3 regions of the Bacillus sp. GM2 genome follow, and region 3 is predicted to be linked to each of the others. Evidence: predicted binding sites of a transcription regulator. Region 3 holds the regulator's gene; each other region holds the start of a gene.
What was found. The regulator Rex, encoded in region 3, represses fermentation and respiration genes when NADH is low (regulators of the CRP and FNR family bind a similar motif). The targets are predictions, from matches to a motif close to TTGTGAAATATTTCACAA.

Region 1: the regulator Rex is predicted to act here: its motif matches at 3,728-3,745, upstream of ACVC9U_RS09080 (nitrate reductase subunit alpha).
Region 2: the regulator Rex is predicted to act here: its motif matches at 2,639-2,656, upstream of adhE (bifunctional acetaldehyde-CoA/alcohol dehydrogenase).

What each region holds. Positions count from the first base shown of each region.
Region 1 covers NZ_JBRKSZ010000007.1:1,598,181-1,604,150, forward strand. Annotated here, with positions in the region: gene ACVC9U_RS09055 (YwiC-like family protein) at 1-234, opposite strand, end outside; gene ACVC9U_RS09060 (cyclic nucleotide-binding domain-containing protein) at 384-851, shown strand; gene ACVC9U_RS09065 (TIGR04053 family radical SAM/SPASM domain-containing protein) at 964-2,067, shown strand; gene ACVC9U_RS09070 (DUF1858 domain-containing protein) at 2,156-2,398, shown strand; gene ACVC9U_RS09075 (DUF438 domain-containing protein) at 2,395-3,636, shown strand; gene ACVC9U_RS09080 (nitrate reductase subunit alpha) at 3,810-5,970, shown strand, end outside.
Region 2 covers NZ_JBRKSZ010000008.1:1,030,484-1,036,453, reverse strand. Annotated here, with positions in the region: gene ACVC9U_RS19985 (GntP family permease) at 1-1,023, shown strand, start outside; gene gnd (decarboxylating NADP(+)-dependent phosphogluconate dehydrogenase) at 1,053-2,456, shown strand; gene adhE (bifunctional acetaldehyde-CoA/alcohol dehydrogenase) at 2,730-5,333, shown strand; gene ahpC (alkyl hydroperoxide reductase subunit C) at 5,798-5,970, shown strand, end outside.
Region 3 covers NZ_JBRKSZ010000008.1:305,540-311,509, forward strand. Annotated here, with positions in the region: gene groL (chaperonin GroEL) at 1-992, opposite strand, end outside; gene groES (co-chaperone GroES) at 1,037-1,321, opposite strand; gene ACVC9U_RS16315 (CPBP family intramembrane glutamic endopeptidase) at 1,547-2,281, shown strand; gene ACVC9U_RS16320 (YdiK family protein) at 2,281-2,472, shown strand; gene tatC (twin-arginine translocase subunit TatC) at 2,517-3,284, opposite strand; gene ACVC9U_RS16330 (twin-arginine translocase TatA/TatE family subunit) at 3,302-3,475, opposite strand; gene ACVC9U_RS16335 (redox-sensing transcriptional repressor Rex) at 3,514-4,158, opposite strand; gene moaC (cyclic pyranopterin monophosphate synthase MoaC) at 4,162-4,668, opposite strand; gene ACVC9U_RS16345 (ABC-F family ATP-binding cassette domain-containing protein) at 4,815-5,970, shown strand, end outside.

The DNA.
Region 1 (5,970 bases), on a different contig from region 3:
AATAAGCAGGAAAACGATGGCCGGAATGCCGTAGATGAGAACCCATTTTTGATAGTAAACGATATTTTTCTTCTTCACCATCATCGTAGCCGGAAATGCCGCTAGATATAGAGACAGCCATCCGCAGAACAGCGGAATATGCTTTACATCCGCGCCCCCGGCGAACATGCCGAGAACAAACGGGATGACAAGCATCGCCCAGGCGCCGTGCTGCTTCGGTATGAACACTTTCATCAAGCATCCTCCCTTCTTTTCTATTACATTATAAAAGTTTCGTCTTTTTTACACAGTGACATTTTGCATACAGGCGTGTGAAATAAATCACTGCGCCCTCCAGCCCGGCGCTTTATACTAAATGCTAATATATAGAAGGAGGATATACCATGGACCGGTTTGACTACTTATTGTTTCTGAAAAATCTTCCTATGTTTCTCGGGGTACCCCTTCCGATCATCAAAAGGCTGCTGAAAAACGGGAAGGTGATCGATATCCAGCCATCTCAGCATTCGCGATCGTTCCTTCATTCGCAATCCGTCTATTTTGTTTTAAAAGGGGAAGTTCATTTTTCTGACAGAAGACTTCCAGAAGAATCCCGAACGATCGCCGAGTGGGAAAAAGGCGATGTTTTCCCTATTGATCAAAAAGGCGAACCTTTCGTATCTCCGTTTATTTCAGTCAACACTGCCGCAGAAACCGCCGTACTTGAAATTCCATTTCATACTTTCAAAAAAATGATGACTTATAACCGCCAATTACAGACGAACTTTCTCATGCTGCTTCAGCAGAATTTGTATTTTTCCTACCAGCTTTTTTTGCGTTACCTCAACTCCTCCGCAGAAGACGACGCGTGAGAAGGGCCTCCCCCTTCTTTCCCTTCCTTTTCTAAATGTGATCTACTTAACTTTTTTTCTTTTTCATTTCCGCTACGATACACATGAATGCAAACGAAAGGACAGATGAAAGATGATACATTGCGATTTCGACAAGTCTCCGTTTATCGTCATTTGGGAGCTGACAAGAGCGTGCGAGCTCAAGTGCCTTCATTGCCGGGCATCGGCTCAAAATAAACGCGATCTGCGGGAGCTCACCCTGAAAGAGGGAAAAGATTTAATTGATCAAATTCATGCGATGGACAATCCCCTCCTCGTGCTGACAGGGGGTGACCCTTTAATGAGAGACGACGTATTCGCCATTATTGAGTATGCCGTCCAAAAAGGGGTTCGCGTCTCTATGACCCCGAGTGCCACGCCGAATGTTACAAGAGAAGCGATTCAATCAGCAAAAGAAATCGGCTTATCCCGATGGGCGTTCAGCTTGGACGGCCCAACCCGAGAGATTCATGATCATTTTCGAGGAACGGACGGTTCCTTTGACCTGACCATGAAGGCCATACGCTACATTCATGAATGCCATCTGCCTCTGCAGATTAATACCGTTATATCCGCTTATAACATCGATTACCTGGATGAAATGGCAAAGCTGATCGAAGAATTGAACTGTGTATTATGGAGTGTATTTTTTCTCGTCCCGACAGGCCGCGCGAAGCGGAAAGATATGATTTCGCCGGTGGACCATGAAAAAGTCTTTCTTTGGCTCAGCCGTTTGGCAAAAGAAGCGCCTTTTGACATCAAAACGACAGCAGCCCAGCACTACCGACGGGTCGTTATTCAACAAAAAATGCGGGAAGCGAAAAACCCCAACATGAAAATCCGCTATGAACACGCATTGCAGAAAGGAAAAATGGATGCCATCGGCGGATTGGGCCGGGCTCCGAAAGGTGTGAACGATGGCAACGGGTTCATGTTTATCTCCCATATCGGTGATGTATATCCAAGCGGACTCCTGCCGGTTAAAGCCGGAAACATCCGCGAACAGCCGCTGGCTGAGATTTACCGCGAATCACCGATCTTTAAGGATCTTCGAAATCCGGACGGATTTAAAGGGAAATGCGGCGTCTGTGAATTCCGTCATGTGTGCGGCGGTTCGCGCTCGCGTGCTTATGCTCTGACAGGCGATTACCTAGAAAGCGATCCGAGCTGCATTTATATTCCGAAGGCTTTGCGCTAAAAAAATGTGATGTACGTCACATTTTTTTCAGCTTCCTTGTATTACGGTATAGATGAGAATGATCATCACTATCAAAGGATGTGATCCCTTGCATAAAAAAATTGATTTGGACGATTCCGTTTACAAACTTTGCACATTGCATCCTGAACTAAAAGCCGTGATGAAGGATGCCGGGTTTCAAAATATTACAAAGCCCGGCATGCTGGAAACAGCCGGGCGCATCATGACGATTCCAAAAGGCGCGCGAATGATGCAAATCGAATGGAACCATGTCTTAGACATATTGAAAGCACACGGATTTGACCCCGTTTGGAAAGGAGAAAAACAATGAGCGAAATCATTAACAATCGGGAAACGCAGCAAGGTCTGCCTGAGGAAAAAAAGCAGCTTCTGAAGGAGATCATCATCGACCTTCATAAAGGAAAGCCGCTTGCCGACGTCAAAAAACGGTTCGAAAAGGCATTCGGCTCAGTCAATGCCGAAGAAATCGCCCAGCTGGAACAGGCGTTGATGAAGGAAGAAGGCATTACACCTGAAGAGATCCAAGAGCTCTGCTCCGTTCACGCCGCTGTGTTTAAAGGATCGATTGAAGACATTCACCGCGCGGACGCCGACAAGCAGCCTGGCCATCCCGTTCATACATTTATGAAAGAAAATAAAGAAATCGACCTCCTTTTGAACTTTAAAATGCAGCTTCATTTGGAACGCTTTGAAAAAGAAGATCATCGCGACAACATTCTCAAACTGCTCGCAGACTTAAATTTGCTAGCTGACGTCGACAAACATTACAGCAGAAAAGAAAATCTTCTCTTCCCCTATTTAGAAAAGTATGGAATTACTGGGCCCAGCCAAGTGATGTGGGCTGTCGATGATTTTATCCGCAAGAGCATCAAAGAAGTGAAGCGTTTGTTGGAAGAGTATACGCCGGACAAAAAAGATGAAGTCATCCGCGAGCTAACGTTTATCATTCAAGAAGGCACGGAAATGATTTATAAAGAAGAAAATATCCTCTTGCCGATGGCGCTCAGAACGCTGACAGAAGACGAATGGCTGAAAATCGCGGCTGAAAGCGACGAGATCGGATATTGCCTGACTGCTCCGGAAACGGTGTGGAAGCCTGAACGCCATCAGCTCAAAACAACAGAAGAGGCGGCTGACGGATATGTCAGGCTCCCTACTGGTATTCTGTCCGTGGCCCAGCTTGAGCACATGATGAACCATCTTCCGGTCGATATCACCTTCATCGATGAAAACGATGTGGTCCGCTATTTTTCACACGGAAAGGAACGGATTTTCGCAAGGACAAAAGCCGTAATCGGCCGGACCGTCCAAAACTGCCATCCGCCGGCAAGCGTCCATATCGTCAACAAACTTCTTGACGACTTTAAATCAGGCAAAAAAGACGTTGAAGACTTTTGGATCAAATTTAAAGACAAATACGTGTTCATCCGCTATTTTGCCGTACGCGATGAAAACGGCCGCTATATCGGAACTTTGGAATTCACCCAGAACATCGCCCCGATTCAAGAGATTACCGGGGAAAAGAGAATTTTGAACACGAGCGATTGACCCATTCGACAGCCCGCTTCCATGCAGGCTGTTTTTTTGTCCTCCCTCTCCCCCTCCTGAAAATGTGACAAATTTGTGAAAACCCGAAAACATGTGACAAATTTAACAAGGTCCAGCGCCTCCTCCATATATAGTGAGGGTAGCATCACTGACTCAGAAGGAGTGAACCAGCAATGAAAAAAAAGAAACAGAGTCCCATTTTCAGGAGATTAAATTATTTCTCTCCTATTGAACGCCATTCCAATCAACACAGCCAAACCACTTATGAAGACCGGAATTGGGAAGATGTATACAGAAATAGATGGCAGCATGATAAAGTGGTTCGCTCTACCCACGGGGTGAACTGTACAGGCTCCTGCAGCTGGAATATCTACGTCAAAAACGGAATCGTCACATGGGAAGGGCAGCGACTCGATTACCCTTCGACTGGCCCTGATATGCCGGACTTTGAACCGCGCGGCTGTCCGAGGGGAGCGAGCTTTTCCTGGTATATATACAGCCCGCTCCGCGTGAAATATCCGTATGTACGCGGTGTGCTGATCCAGATGTGGCGCGAGGCGCTAAACAGCAGCAAAAATCCGCTGGAAGCATGGAAATCAATTATCGAAAACCCTGAAAAAGCAAAGGCCTATAAACAGGCGCGCGGAAAAGGCGGATTTGTCCGCGCCGAATGGAGCGAAGTCCTGAAGCTGATTTCGGCTTCCCTTCTGTACACCATTGCCAAATACGGTCCTGACCGAAATGTCGGCTTCTCGCCGATTCCAGCCATGTCGATGCTCAGCCACGCAGCAGGGTCACGCTTTATGTCCCTGATCGGCGGGCCGATGCTGAGCTTCTATGACTGGTATGCCGACCTCCCTCCTGCTTCACCGCAAATTTGGGGAGATCAAACCGACGTTCCGGAAAGCAGCGACTGGTACAATTCGGGCTACATCATGACATGGGGTTCTAATGTGCCGCTTACCAGAACGCCTGACGCTCACTTTTTAGCCGAAGCCCGCTATAAAGGGGCAAAAGTGATTTCGATCAGTCCGGACTTTGCCGAGTCCTCAAAGTTTTCCGATGATTGGCTGAGCATCAGACAAGGAACGGACGGCGCACTGGCCATGGCGATGGGCCACGTCATTCTGCAAGACTTTTATGTCAACCAGAAGACGGAGCGTTTTATTGATTATGCAAAACAATATACCGATTTCCCGTTTTTGGTGACTTTGAAAGAGGAAAACGGAACGTTCACAGCAGGCCGCTTCCTCCATGCTAAAGATATCGGGCGTGCGACAGAGCATGATGAGTGGAAGCCTGCCGTTTGGGACGAAGACACAGATGGATTTGCGATTCCGCAGGGCACGATGGGCTCTCGCTGGGACGGCCAAGGAAAATGGAATCTGCGCATGGTTGATGAGGATTCAGAAAAACCGATCACACCTCGGCTTTCCATGCTTGGACACGAAGATATGATCGGCACGGTCAACATTCCTTACTTCTCACATGACGGCAATAAAGTGCTTGAAAGACCGCTTCCGATCAAAAAAATGATTCTGGACGGCGAGGAAGTTTTTGTTTCTACCGTTTTCGACCTGACGCTCGCCAACTATGGCGTCAACCGCGGAATTGACGGGCAGACGCCGGCATCATTTGATGATCCTGAACCGTTTACACCGGCTTGGCAAGAGCCGATTACTGGCATTAAAAGTGAAATGGTGATCAAGATCGCAAGGGAATTCGCGCAAAATGCGATTGACACAGAGGGCCGCTCAATGATCATTGTCGGCGCCGGGATTAACCATTGGTTCAATTCAGACACCATTTACAGAGCTGTGCTGAACCTTGTGCTTCTCGTCGGAGCTCAAGGGGTTAACGGAGGCGGCTGGGCCCACTATGTCGGCCAGGAAAAACTCCGGCCGGCCGAAGGATGGCAGACGATCGCGACGGCGAAAGACTGGGGAGGCCCTGCCAAACTGCAAAACGGAACATCATTTTTCTACTTCGCTACCGACCAGTGGCGCTATGAAGATCAGGAAATCAGCGGGCTTGCTTCCCCTATCGCAAAAACATCGCGCTACAAGCACCATGCCGATTACAATGTGCTGGCGGCAAGACTCGGCTGGCTTCCATCGTATCCGACGTTTGAGAAAAACGGTATCGATCTGTATAAAGAAGCAGAAAAAGCAGGCGCTGAGAACGCTCAGCAAGTCGGAAGCTATATCGCCAGACAGCTTGAGGAGAAAAAGCTCAAGTTTTCGATTGAAGATCCTGACAATGAAAAGAACTTCCCGAGAAATCTATTTGTCTGGAGAGCCAACTTAATCTCGAGCTCCGGCAAAGGTCATGAAT
Region 2 (5,970 bases), 720 kb from region 3:
GGGGTTGCTTTATTCTTCGAAGTCGGATTGGTTTTATTGATTCCAATTGTATTCGCAATTTCAAGAGAATTGAAGATTTCTATTTTATACCTCGGAATTCCGATGACGGCGGCCTTATCCGTCACACACGGCTTCCTGCCTCCGCATCCGGGACCGACGGCTATCGCGGGAGAACTCGGCGCCAATATCGGGGAAGTGCTGCTCTACGGTATCATTGTTGCAATTCCAACCGTTCTTTTGGCCGGACCTTTATTTACGAAACTGGCGAAAAAAATCGTACCGCAATCATTTGAGAAAATGGGCAGCATCGCTTCACTCGGTGAACAGAAAACGTTCAAGCTTGAAGAGACGCCAGCCTTTGGCATCAGCGTCTTCACAGCTATGCTTCCAGTCATTATCATGTCGATTTCGACTATTATTACTCTCATTCAAGAAACAATGGGACTTGCAGACAACAGCTTCCTGGCAGCGATTCGTTTAATCGGGAATGCCTCGACTTCGATGGTCATCTCCCTGTTGTTCGCGATTTATACGATGGGTATCGCCAGAAAGATCCCGATCAAACAAGTGATGGATTCCTGTTCAACCGCCATTACTCAAATCGGAATGATGCTCTTGATCATCGGGGGCGGCGGCGCATTCAAACAAGTCTTGATCAACGGCGGAGTAGGCGACTATGTAGCTGAATTATTCAAAGGAACGGCCATGTCGCCGATCTTGCTCGCCTGGGTCATCGCCGCGATTCTGCGAATCTCTTTAGGTTCCGCGACAGTTGCTGCATTAAGCACGACCGGACTCGTTCTTCCGATGCTCGGACAAAGCGATGTCAATCTTGCACTGGTTGTGCTTGCAACAGGGGCAGGAAGTGTAATCGCTTCCCATGTCAACGACGCGGGCTTCTGGATGTTCAAAGAGTATTTCGGCCTGAGCATGAAAGAAACATTCGCCACCTGGACACTGCTTGAAACAATTATCGCGGTGGCCGGATTAGGATTTACTTTATTGTTAAGTCTATTTGTATAAAAAAGTTTTAGTGAAGGAGCAGGTACTACATGTGCAATACAATCGGTGTCATAGGTTTGGGGGTCATGGGGAGCAATATCGCCCTGAACATGGCAAGCAAAGGCGAACAAGTCGCCGTCTATAACTACACAAGGGATTTAACCGATCAACTCGTCCAAAAAACGGGAGGCCAAACAGTCAAGCCATACTATGAGCTTGAAGATTTCGTACAGTCTTTAGAAAAGCCGCGAAAAATCTTTCTTATGGTCACAGCAGGCAAACCGGTCGATTCTGTCATCGACTCGCTCGTCCCTCTGCTTGAAGAAGGGGACGTCATCATGGACGGCGGCAACTCCCACTATGAAGATACAGAACGACGATATGACAGTTTGAAAGTGAAAGGAATCGGCTACTTGGGAATCGGCATTTCCGGCGGCGAAATCGGCGCTTTAAAAGGCCCATCCATTATGCCAGGCGGAGACCGGGACGTCTACGAAAAAGCCGCTCCGATTCTCACAAAAATCGCCGCCCAAGTGGATGGAGATCCATGCTGTGTCTACATCGGTCCGAAAGGCGCGGGTCATTTTGTCAAAATGGTGCACAACGGCATCGAATACGCAGACATGCAGCTCATCGCCGAAGCATATACGTTTTTAAGAGAAAAGCTTCTTTTGCCGATAGATGAAATCGCTGACATTTTCGACACGTGGAATCAAGGAGAGCTGAACAGCTATTTAATCGAAATCACGGCGGAGATCCTGCGGAAAAAGGATGAGAAGACGGGCGCTCCACTCATCGACGTCATCCTCGACAAAACCGGCCAAAAAGGCACGGGCAAATGGACGAGCCTGCAGGCCGTCGACAACGGCATTCCATCATCGATTATCACGGAATCCCTGTTTGCCCGTTACCTGTCATCATTAAAAGACGAACGGACAGCTGCGGAAAAAGTATTGGCCGGACCTGCAACAGAAGAACGGCGCCTGGATCAAAACGTGTGGATCGACCGCGTCAGACAGGCATTATATATGGGCAAAATCTGCGCCTATGCACAAGGCTTCGCTCAATACAAAATGACATCTGACCTGAACGGATGGAACCTGCCGTTAAAGGACATCGCCCTCATCTTCCGCGGCGGCTGCATCATCCGCGCACAATTTTTAAATCTCATCAGCGAGGCGTTCGACAAACAGCCGGACCTGTCCAACCTGCTGGTCGCACCTGACTTCGCTGAAAAACTAAAAGAATACCAGTCCGGCTTGCGGAAGGTCGTCTGCGAAGGCATCAGCTCAGGCATCTCATTCCCGTGCCTAAGCACTGCCCTTTCCTATTACGACGGCTACCGCACAGGCCGCTCAAACGCAAACCTCCTGCAGGCCCAGCGCGATTATTTCGGCGCTCACACGTATGAGCGGACGGATATGGAAGGCGTGTTTCATACGGACTGGTATTAAAAACTGCACCCCGGATCTCGGGGTGCATTCTTATTTCACTCAAATGGATTTTCATACTTTGTTCAACATTTCACAAACTTATATTTCAAATTCGTGCTATGATAAATTCAACAACAGAAAAGGAGGATTGATGCCAAAATAAACCAGATATCCGCTTCAGGGATAAAAATTTTTAACCTAACTTGTGAAATGTTTCACAAACTTTACCGACTTCATTCATCCCTGGACATCCTGTTGTAATCAAATTCCTATTCATTCACTGGAGGGTTTACAATGGCAATCGAAGAAAAGAACATGAAACAAAAGCAAAATGCCTCAAACATGATTGATCAGCTAGTCGAAAAAGGCCTAAAGGCATTGGAAGAATTCCGCAGCTTTGATCAGGAGCAGATTGATGAGATCGTCAAACAGATGGCGCTTGCCGGCCTTGATCAGCACATGCCTCTCGCCAAACTTGCCGTCGAAGAAACGAAGCGCGGCGTTTATGAAGATAAAATCATTAAAAACATGTTTGCCACAGAGTATGTCTACCATCATATCAAATACGATAAAACAGTGGGCATCATCAATGAAAACGAACACGACGGAGTCATTGAAATCGCGGAGCCTGTCGGTGTCATCGCCGGCGTGACGCCGGTGACCAACCCTACTTCCACCACCATGTTCAAGTCCCTGATATCAATTAAAACAAGAAATCCAATCGTGTTTGCTTTCCATCCATCCGCCCAAAAATGCAGCCGCGAAGCGGCGAGAATCCTTCGGGACGCAGCCGTCAAAGCAGGAGCACCCGACAACTGCATCCAATGGATCGAGACGCCTTCTCTGGATGCAACGCAAGCCCTAATGACCCACCCGAACGTTTCCCTGATCCTCGCAACAGGAGGCGCAGGCATGGTGAAATCCGCTTACAGCTCCGGAAAACCGGCCCTTGGCGTCGGACCTGGAAACGTTCCGTGCTACATCGAGAAGTCTGCCAACCTGAAGCAAGCCGTCAATGATCTGATCTTATCCAAAACATTTGACAACGGCATGATTTGCGCATCAGAGCAGGCCGTCATCATAGACAAAGGCATCTACTCAGACGTCAAAGCCGAAATGACAAGAAACAACTGCTATTTCTTAAATAAAACCGAAAAATCAAATGTCGAAAAATTGGTCATCAATGAAAATACTTGCGCGGTAAACGCTGATATCGTCGGCATGCCAGCATTCAAAATTGCTGAAATGGCCGGTATCAAAGTGCCGCAAGATACAAAAATCCTCATCGCCGAATTAGAAGGTGTAGGTCCGGATGACCCGCTGTCCAGAGAAAAACTGAGCCCTGTTTTAGCGTGCTACAAAGTCAGCGGGCTTGAAGAAGGATTAAAACGCGCCGAAGAGATGCTGGCGTTCGGGGGAACCGGCCACTCGGCGGTGATTCATACGAACGATCAAGAAGCCGTTAAAGAATTCGGCTTAAGGATGAAGGCCGGCCGGATCATTGTCAATGCACCGTCGTCACAAGGAGCGATCGGCGACATTTACAACGCCTATATGCCTTCTTTAACGCTCGGCTGCGGCACATATGGCGGGAACTCCGTCTCGTCAAACGTAGGGGCCGTTCATTTAATCAACACGAAAAAAGTGGCGAAAAGGAATGTCAATATGCAGTGGTTTAAAGTGCCTCCAAAAATCTATTTTGAAAAACACGCAACCCAATATTTAGCGAAAATGCCTGACATCTCAAAAGCGTTTATTGTGACCGATCCGGGAATGGTGAAACTCGGATATGTAGACCGCGCCCTTCACTACTTAAGAAGGCGCCCGGATTACGTTCATTGCGAAATTTTTTCTGATGTCGAGCCTGATCCTTCAATCGAAACGGTGATGAACGGCGTCGACATGATGGCCAAATTCCAGCCGGATGTCATCATCGCCCTCGGCGGAGGTTCGGCAATGGATGCCGCAAAAGGAATGTGGATGTTCTACGAGCACCCTGATGCTGAATTCTTTGGCTTAAAGCAAAAATTTCTGGACATCCGCAAGCGCATCGTCAAATACCCGAAACTGGGAGGAAAAGCAAAATTCGTCGCAATCCCGACGACATCAGGCACAGGTTCTGAAGTCACTTCATTCTCTGTCATTACAGACAAAGAAACGAATACAAAGTACCCGCTGGCCGATTATGAATTAACACCGGATGTCGCGATCATTGACCCGCAATTTGTCATGACCGTGCCGAAACATATCACGGCCGACACAGGAATGGACGTATTGACACACGCAATTGAATCATACGTATCGTGCATGGCCAACGACTATACTGACGGCTTGGCCATGAAGGCCATCCAGCTGATCTTCGAATATCTGCCAAGAGCATACAAAAACGGCAGCGACGAGCTGGCCCGCGAAAAAGTGCATAATGCATCAACGATTGCCGGAATGGCATTTTCCAATGCCTTCCTTGGCATCAACCACAGCTTAGCCCATAAGCTTGGCGCCGAGTTTCAGATCGCTCATGGACGGGCAAACGCCATCCTTCTGCCGCACGTGATCCGCTATAATGCAGCGAAGCCGAAAAAGTTCACGGCATTTCCTAAATACAGCCACTTCATAGCCGACCAGCGCTACGCGGAGATTGCCAGAACGCTCGGCCTGCCTGCAAAAACAACTGCAGAAGGTGTTGAAAGCCTCATCCAGGAGATCATCTCGCTTGCCAAAGAGCTTAAAATTCCGATGAGCATTAAACAAAACGGCGTGGATGCCGCCGCATTCGAAAGCAAAGTAGATCTCATGGCCGAGCGCGCCTTTGAAGATCAGTGCACGACAGCCAATCCTAAGCTGCCGCTCGTTTCAGAGCTGGCTGAGATTTACCGTTCCGCGTATAAAGGAGTTTAGCCAAAAAAGCCGTCATTCCGACGGCTTTAGTTTGTTGACAAAATCCCAAAACGACTTTTAGTTTTGGGATTTTGTCATCCTTTCAGCGTGATTGAAAACCCTTGCAGTCTAGGAAGGCCGAGCATCGGAGCGCAGCGAATGTTGGAATTCGTGAGCACCGACGCGCAGGCCTGACAACGAATGCGAGGATTTGTCGACACGCTGAAGCCGTCATTCCGACGGCTTTTCTTTATTTTCAATTAGGCCTCTTTATTCTCACTTCTCTATCATTTGTGCCAATCATACTATATGAAAATGAAACTCCAACTCTTTTCTTTAGCTGAAATACTTAACAAAAAAATAAAGGTCTTTCCCCTTGACAAAAAATATTTATTATTTGATAATTTGTATATAATTATAATAATTACAGAGAAATAAAGTTTACAATTTTATTTCTCTTAAACTACATTCAGGAGGACGATATTATGTCTCTAATCGGAAAAGAAGTACAACCATTCGCAGCAAAAGCTTACAAAAACGGTGAGTTTATCGATGTTACACACGAAGATCTGAAAGGCCAATGGAGCATTTTCTGCTTCTATCCAGCGGATTTCTCATTTGTTTGCCCGACTGAGCTTGAAGACCTTCAAAACCACTA
Region 3 (5,970 bases):
ACGATTGTTGTGTTTTCTTTTGTCACAACAACTTTAGAAGCGCGTCCCAATTGGTTGATTTGAGTTGATTTAAGGTCAAGACCTAAATCTTCTGTGATCACTTCGGCACCTGTCAGGATAGAGATGTCTTCGAGCATCGCTTTGCGGCGGTCTCCGAATCCAGGCGCTTTAACAGCCACTGCGTTGAATGTTCCGCGAAGCTTGTTGACAACCAATGTTGCAAGAGCTTCACCTTCAACGTCTTCAGCAATCAGAAGCAACGGTTTGCCTTGCTGAACAACTTGCTCAAGCACCGGCAGGATTTCTTGAATGTTTGTGATTTTTTTGTCTGTTACTAAGATGTACGGGTTCTCAAGAACCGCTTCCATCTTATCGGAATCTGTCACCATGTAAGGAGACGCATATCCGCGGTCGAACTGCATACCTTCAACCACTTCAAGCTCTGTTGTGAATCCTTTTGATTCTTCGATCGTGATGACACCGTCGTTGCCGACGCGCTCCATCGCTTCAGCGATCAGGCTTCCGACTTCTTCGTCAGCAGCGGAGATTGAAGCAACTTGTGCGATTGATTCTTTGCCTTCGATTGGTTTGGAGATTTCTTTCAGGCTTTCAACCGCTACAGCCACAGCCTGCTCGATACCTTTGCGCACGCCTACAGGGTTAGCGCCGGCAGTTACGTTTTTAAGACCTTCGCGAATCATCGCTTGAGCTAGAACTGTCGCTGTTGTTGTACCGTCACCGGCAACATCGTTTGTTTTGCTCGCAACTTCAGCAACAAGCTTTGCGCCCATGTTTTCGAACGCGTCTTCAAGCTCGATTTCTTTCGCTATGGTAACACCGTCGTTTGTGATTAATGGAGAACCGAATTTTTTCTCAAGAACGACGTTGCGTCCTTTAGGTCCCAAAGTTACCTTTACAGCATCAGCCAATGCATCTACACCGCGCAGCATTGAACGGCGGGCTTCTTCGCTAAACTTAATATCTTTTGCCATGTTATTCGAACCTCCTATATAATTGTCTCGTTTTTATTTATGACTTAGCCGATAACAGCTAAAATGTCGCTTTCACGCAAGATTAAGTAGTCAGTACCTTCATATTTCACTTCGGTACCTGCATATTTTGAGAAGATGATGCGGTCGCCTGTTTTAACTTCTAATGCAACGCGCTCTCCGCTCTCTAACACACGGCCTGAACCGGCTGCAACCACTTTACCCTCTTGTGGTTTTTCTTTTGCGGAGTCAGGAAGTACGATTCCGCTGGCAGTTTTTTCTTCAGACTCAACGAGCTCAATGACAACGCGATCACCTAATGGCTTTAACAATGAAACAACCTCCTCAATATTTTCATATGTAATTTTAGCACTCGCACTCGGTGAGTGCTAACACAATTCTTATAATAAAGAATCTCCCAGGCAATTTCAAGTGATAAGGTCAAATTTTTTTGCGCTTACATTTCTCCGCATGTCCTTATCATCCTATAATTTAAAAAGAGTGTGTTACAATAAACATAGTCTGAATTAGATTTTTAGAAAAGGAGTACATAAAGCTTGAGAAAACAATACTGGTTTATTATATTGGCATACGTTCTCATGCAATTGTCGGCCGCCGTCGGCTTGCCTCTTCTTTACTTTTTGGGAGTGGGCAAAGGACAGCCAAAGGCTGAAGCCCAGCTTACATTGACAGGCGTCTGGTCTGTCATCGCGTTTACCCTCTGTCTCGTTATCGTGCTGCTGATTTTGCGGACGGTGCCGAAGACGACGCTTCGCAACCGGCCGAAAGCATCGGTTGGAGCATCAATCGGATGGGCGGTAGCCGGTGTTTTTCTCGCTTTGTTTTCGCAGTCAATTGCCGCTTCGATCGAAATGTACTTGTTCGGGGTCACCCCGGAATCGGAAAATACGCAGCGGATCATGGAAATCATCACCGCATTGCCGCTGATGGTGTTTGTCTCTTCTGTATTTGGTCCGATTCTTGAAGAAATCATTTTCAGAAAGATCATTTTCGGTGCAATCTATGAGAAAACGAATTTTTTCATTGCCGCTTTGTTCAGTTCGGTGCTCTTCTCGGTCGTCCATTTGGATTTCAGCCATCTGCTCATTTATACAGCAATGGGATTCACATTCGCCTTTTTATATGTCAGAACCAACCGGATTATCGTGCCTATTTTCGCCCATGTCGCCATGAATACGCTCGTCGTCTTACTGCAGACGTTCCGGGAGCCTATTGAAGAATATTTGAAACACGCCGAGAAAATGCAAATGATTATTGGAGGATTTCTATGATGAGAAGCCCTAAATTCTGGGGAGCGATTTATTTATTAACGGGTGTGCTGTTTACATATCTGGCGGCAACCTCGCCCGGAAGCATGTGGTCTTTTTACACGATCCTGCTGATGCTTTTCGCAGCCTATAATATCAGCATTTCCTTTAAAATGTTCGCCCTGGCCGGCAAGATGAAGCGAAAAGATCAATAGCCTTTTTTGTGAAGGAAAAGAGCCATTCTGAAAAAGAATGGCTCTTATTTTGTATGGTCGTTCAAAAACGCTTGATTTTCCTCTTGAATCATTGTTTTTTGCGCCTGCCTGTAGGATATTCTTGAAATCACGATACTGATTTCATAAAGAATGAGCAATGGCACTGAGACCATTAAATGCGACAAAAGCTCAGGCGGTGTAATGAGGGCCGCGATGACGAACAACACAAAATATGCGTATTTTCTGATTTTCGCCAAAAACATCGGCGTCACGAGGCCGAGCCTTGTGATAAACATGATGACCACAGGCATCTGAAACAATAAGCCAAAAGGAAGCGTCAACTGAAGCAGAAACTGAAAATATTCGTGTATTCCGATGACCTGGTTGACATTCAGATCATCTGAGACTCTCGTCATAAAGTCCACGACAAACGGAAATAAAATAAAGTAAGAAAAGGCAATGCCGCCTAAAAAAAGAATAATCGATATCGGAATATAGCTGAGCGTCACTTTTCGTTCCTTTTCATACAGCCCCGGGCTGATGAAAGCCCACAGCTGGTATAAAACAAGCGGCGAAGTCAAGACGGCGCCGATGATGAAAGCGAACTGCACGTACACAAATAAAGGATCGGTCAGCTTGAACGCGTTGAGCGTCAGCAGCTTCGCTTCATCCGTCTGCTGCAGATAGATAATCAGCGGCTTTGCCAATAAAAAGCCTGCCACAACAAATAAAACAAAAAAGAAAAAAGTGATCACAAGCCGTCTGCGTAGTTCTGTGATATGTTCTATCAGCGACATTTCTCTTTCCTTCATAAATATGTCATCCTATCCTACTGATCTTCTTTCTTTTTATCGGAATCGTCGTCAGCCAAACCTTTTGTCGCATTCTTAAACTCCCTCAGCGTGTTTCCCGCTGCTCTTCCCAGCTCGGGAAGTTTTTTCGGGCCGAATATCAGAAGCGCCACCACGACAATTAAAATAAAGCTTCCAGGACCGATTGGCATAAAGCCTGCCCCCTTTCCTTTATTTTTCGTTTTCCGTTTTACTTTTCCTGCATTGAATAATGTTTCATGAAATACACCAGCGACTGAAGTTCAACCGCCAAATCTATATGATGAATGCGAATGTGTTCCGGCACATTCAAGCGGGCCGGCGTGAAATTAAGAATGCCTTTAATGCCAAGCTCCACCAGCCTGTCTGTAATCGACTGTGCGGCTTGAGCCGGTACCGTCAAAATGGCGACGGGGATATCATCCGTCATATGCTCTTCAAGTCTATTCAGATCATAGACGGGAACACCGCCGACCTCGGTTCCGATTTTTTCCTCATTGATGTCAAACGCCATGGCGATTTTTGTATTATTATTTTTGATAAAATTGTAATGGAGAAAGGCTGTCCCCAAATTCCCCACGCCAATGAGCGTTACGTTCGTCATTTCATCCTGATCAAGCGTCTTTCTGAAAAAGGACAGCAAATAATTGACATTGTAGCCGTATCCTTTTTTTCCGAGCGCGCCGAAGTACGAGAAGTCCCTGCGGATGGTCGCAGAATCGACTTTGACGGCATCGCTCAGCTCAGCGGAAGATACACGCTGTTTTCCGGATGCATGAAGGTTTTTTAAAAAACGATAATATAATGGCAACCGTTTCGCTGTCGCTTGCGGAATTTTTGAATGATCCATGTTCATAAACTAATCCTCCATGTCTACATCAGCTTTTTCCCTTTTATAGTCACCGTTTTTCCCGCCTGTCTTTTCGAGAAGAAAGGTCGGTCCTATCACCATTCCCTTATCCGCCGCTTTGCACATGTCATATACGGTCAGCGCACATACGGAGGCCGAAGTTAACGCTTCCATTTCCACACCTGTGCTCCCTTTGGTCTTCACTTTAGATTGAATATGCAGGATGCTCTTCTGTTCTTTCTCCTCCCAGCGAAAGGCGATGTCGACTCCTTTCAGAGCGATCGGATGGCACATCGGGATGATGGCGGATGTCTGTTTTGCGGCCATGATTCCGGCCACTTGCGCCACCGACAATACATCGCCTTTTCCGATTTCCCGGTTTTTGATTTTTTCATGTACTGTTCGATTCATAGACACGCTTGAAACAGCCGCAGCTGTGCGTACTGAAGCTTCCTTTTCGCTTATATCAACCATCTTGGCTCTGCCTTGTTCATTAAAATGTGTAAACTCATTCATGTTCTGAACTCTCCTTATAACGATCATACACTATTTTTTTCATTCTGTCTTTTTCTTTGGCTAAAATCTTCCAGACTTCACTTAATTGTTTGCTGACTGCGCAGTGATAGGCTACACTTAAAATAGCAGACAAGAGGTGAAAGATCATGATGATTTTACAAGTGAACCAACTTTCAAAATCGTTTGGAGCCGATACGATTTTAACGAATATAAAACTCGAAGTCAGATCTCGGGACCGGATTGCGATCGTCGGACGCAACGGCGCCGGAAAATCGACTCTTCTAAAGATTATCGCAGGAAAACTTTCATATGAAAAGGGGGACATCATCAAGCCGAAAGATTTGACGATGGGCTACCTTGACCAGCACTCCGGCCTCGATTCCAAGCTGACGCTCAAAGAGGAATTGCTGTCGGTATTTGATTTTCTGAAAAAAATGGAAAAAGAAATGCGCGCGATCGAGGAAAAGATGGCGCAGGCCGGACCGGACATGCTTGAATCATTGATGAAGACGTATGACAGGCTTCAGCAGGAGTTCAAGGACAAAGGCGGCTACCAATATGAGGCAGAGGTCAGATCCGTCATGCACGGGCTCGGCTTTGCGGGATTTGACGACTCCGTCCGCGTCCAGGACTTAAGCGGAGGTCAAAAAACAAGGCTTGCCCTCGGAAAAATGCTTTTGACAAAACCCGACCTCCTCATTTTGGACGAACCGACAAACCACTTGGATATCGATACCCTGACATGGCTTGAACAATATTTGCAAAATTACAGCGGAGCGATTTTAATCGTTTCCCATGACAGGTACTTTCTTGACAAAGTGGTTACCCAAGTTTACGAGATCAGCCGGTCCCAAAGCAAAAAATATACCGGGAACTACAGCTCTTATCTCCAATTAAAAGCCGAACAGCTGGAAAAGGAAACAAAGCTTTATGAAAAGCAGCAGGACGAAATCGCCAAGCTGCAGGAGTTCGTCGACCGGAATCTGGCTAGAGCTTCGACGACGAAACGGGCGCAGAGCAGACGAAAGCAGCTTGAACGGATGGAGATCATGGACAAACCGCTCGGAGATGAAAAGTCGGCGTCTTTCCGCTTTGAAATTACAAGGCAAAGCGGAAACGATGTACTGCGGGTGGAAGACTTGACAGTAAGCTATCAGGAGCAGCCCCCGCTTCTCCGTTCATTGAACTTTCACATCACCCGCGGGGAAAGCGTTGCACTGGTCGGACCGAACGGAATCGGCAAGTCAACCCTTTTAAAAGCATTGATTCAAAAGCTGCAGCCGGTATCGGGAACAATCGCGA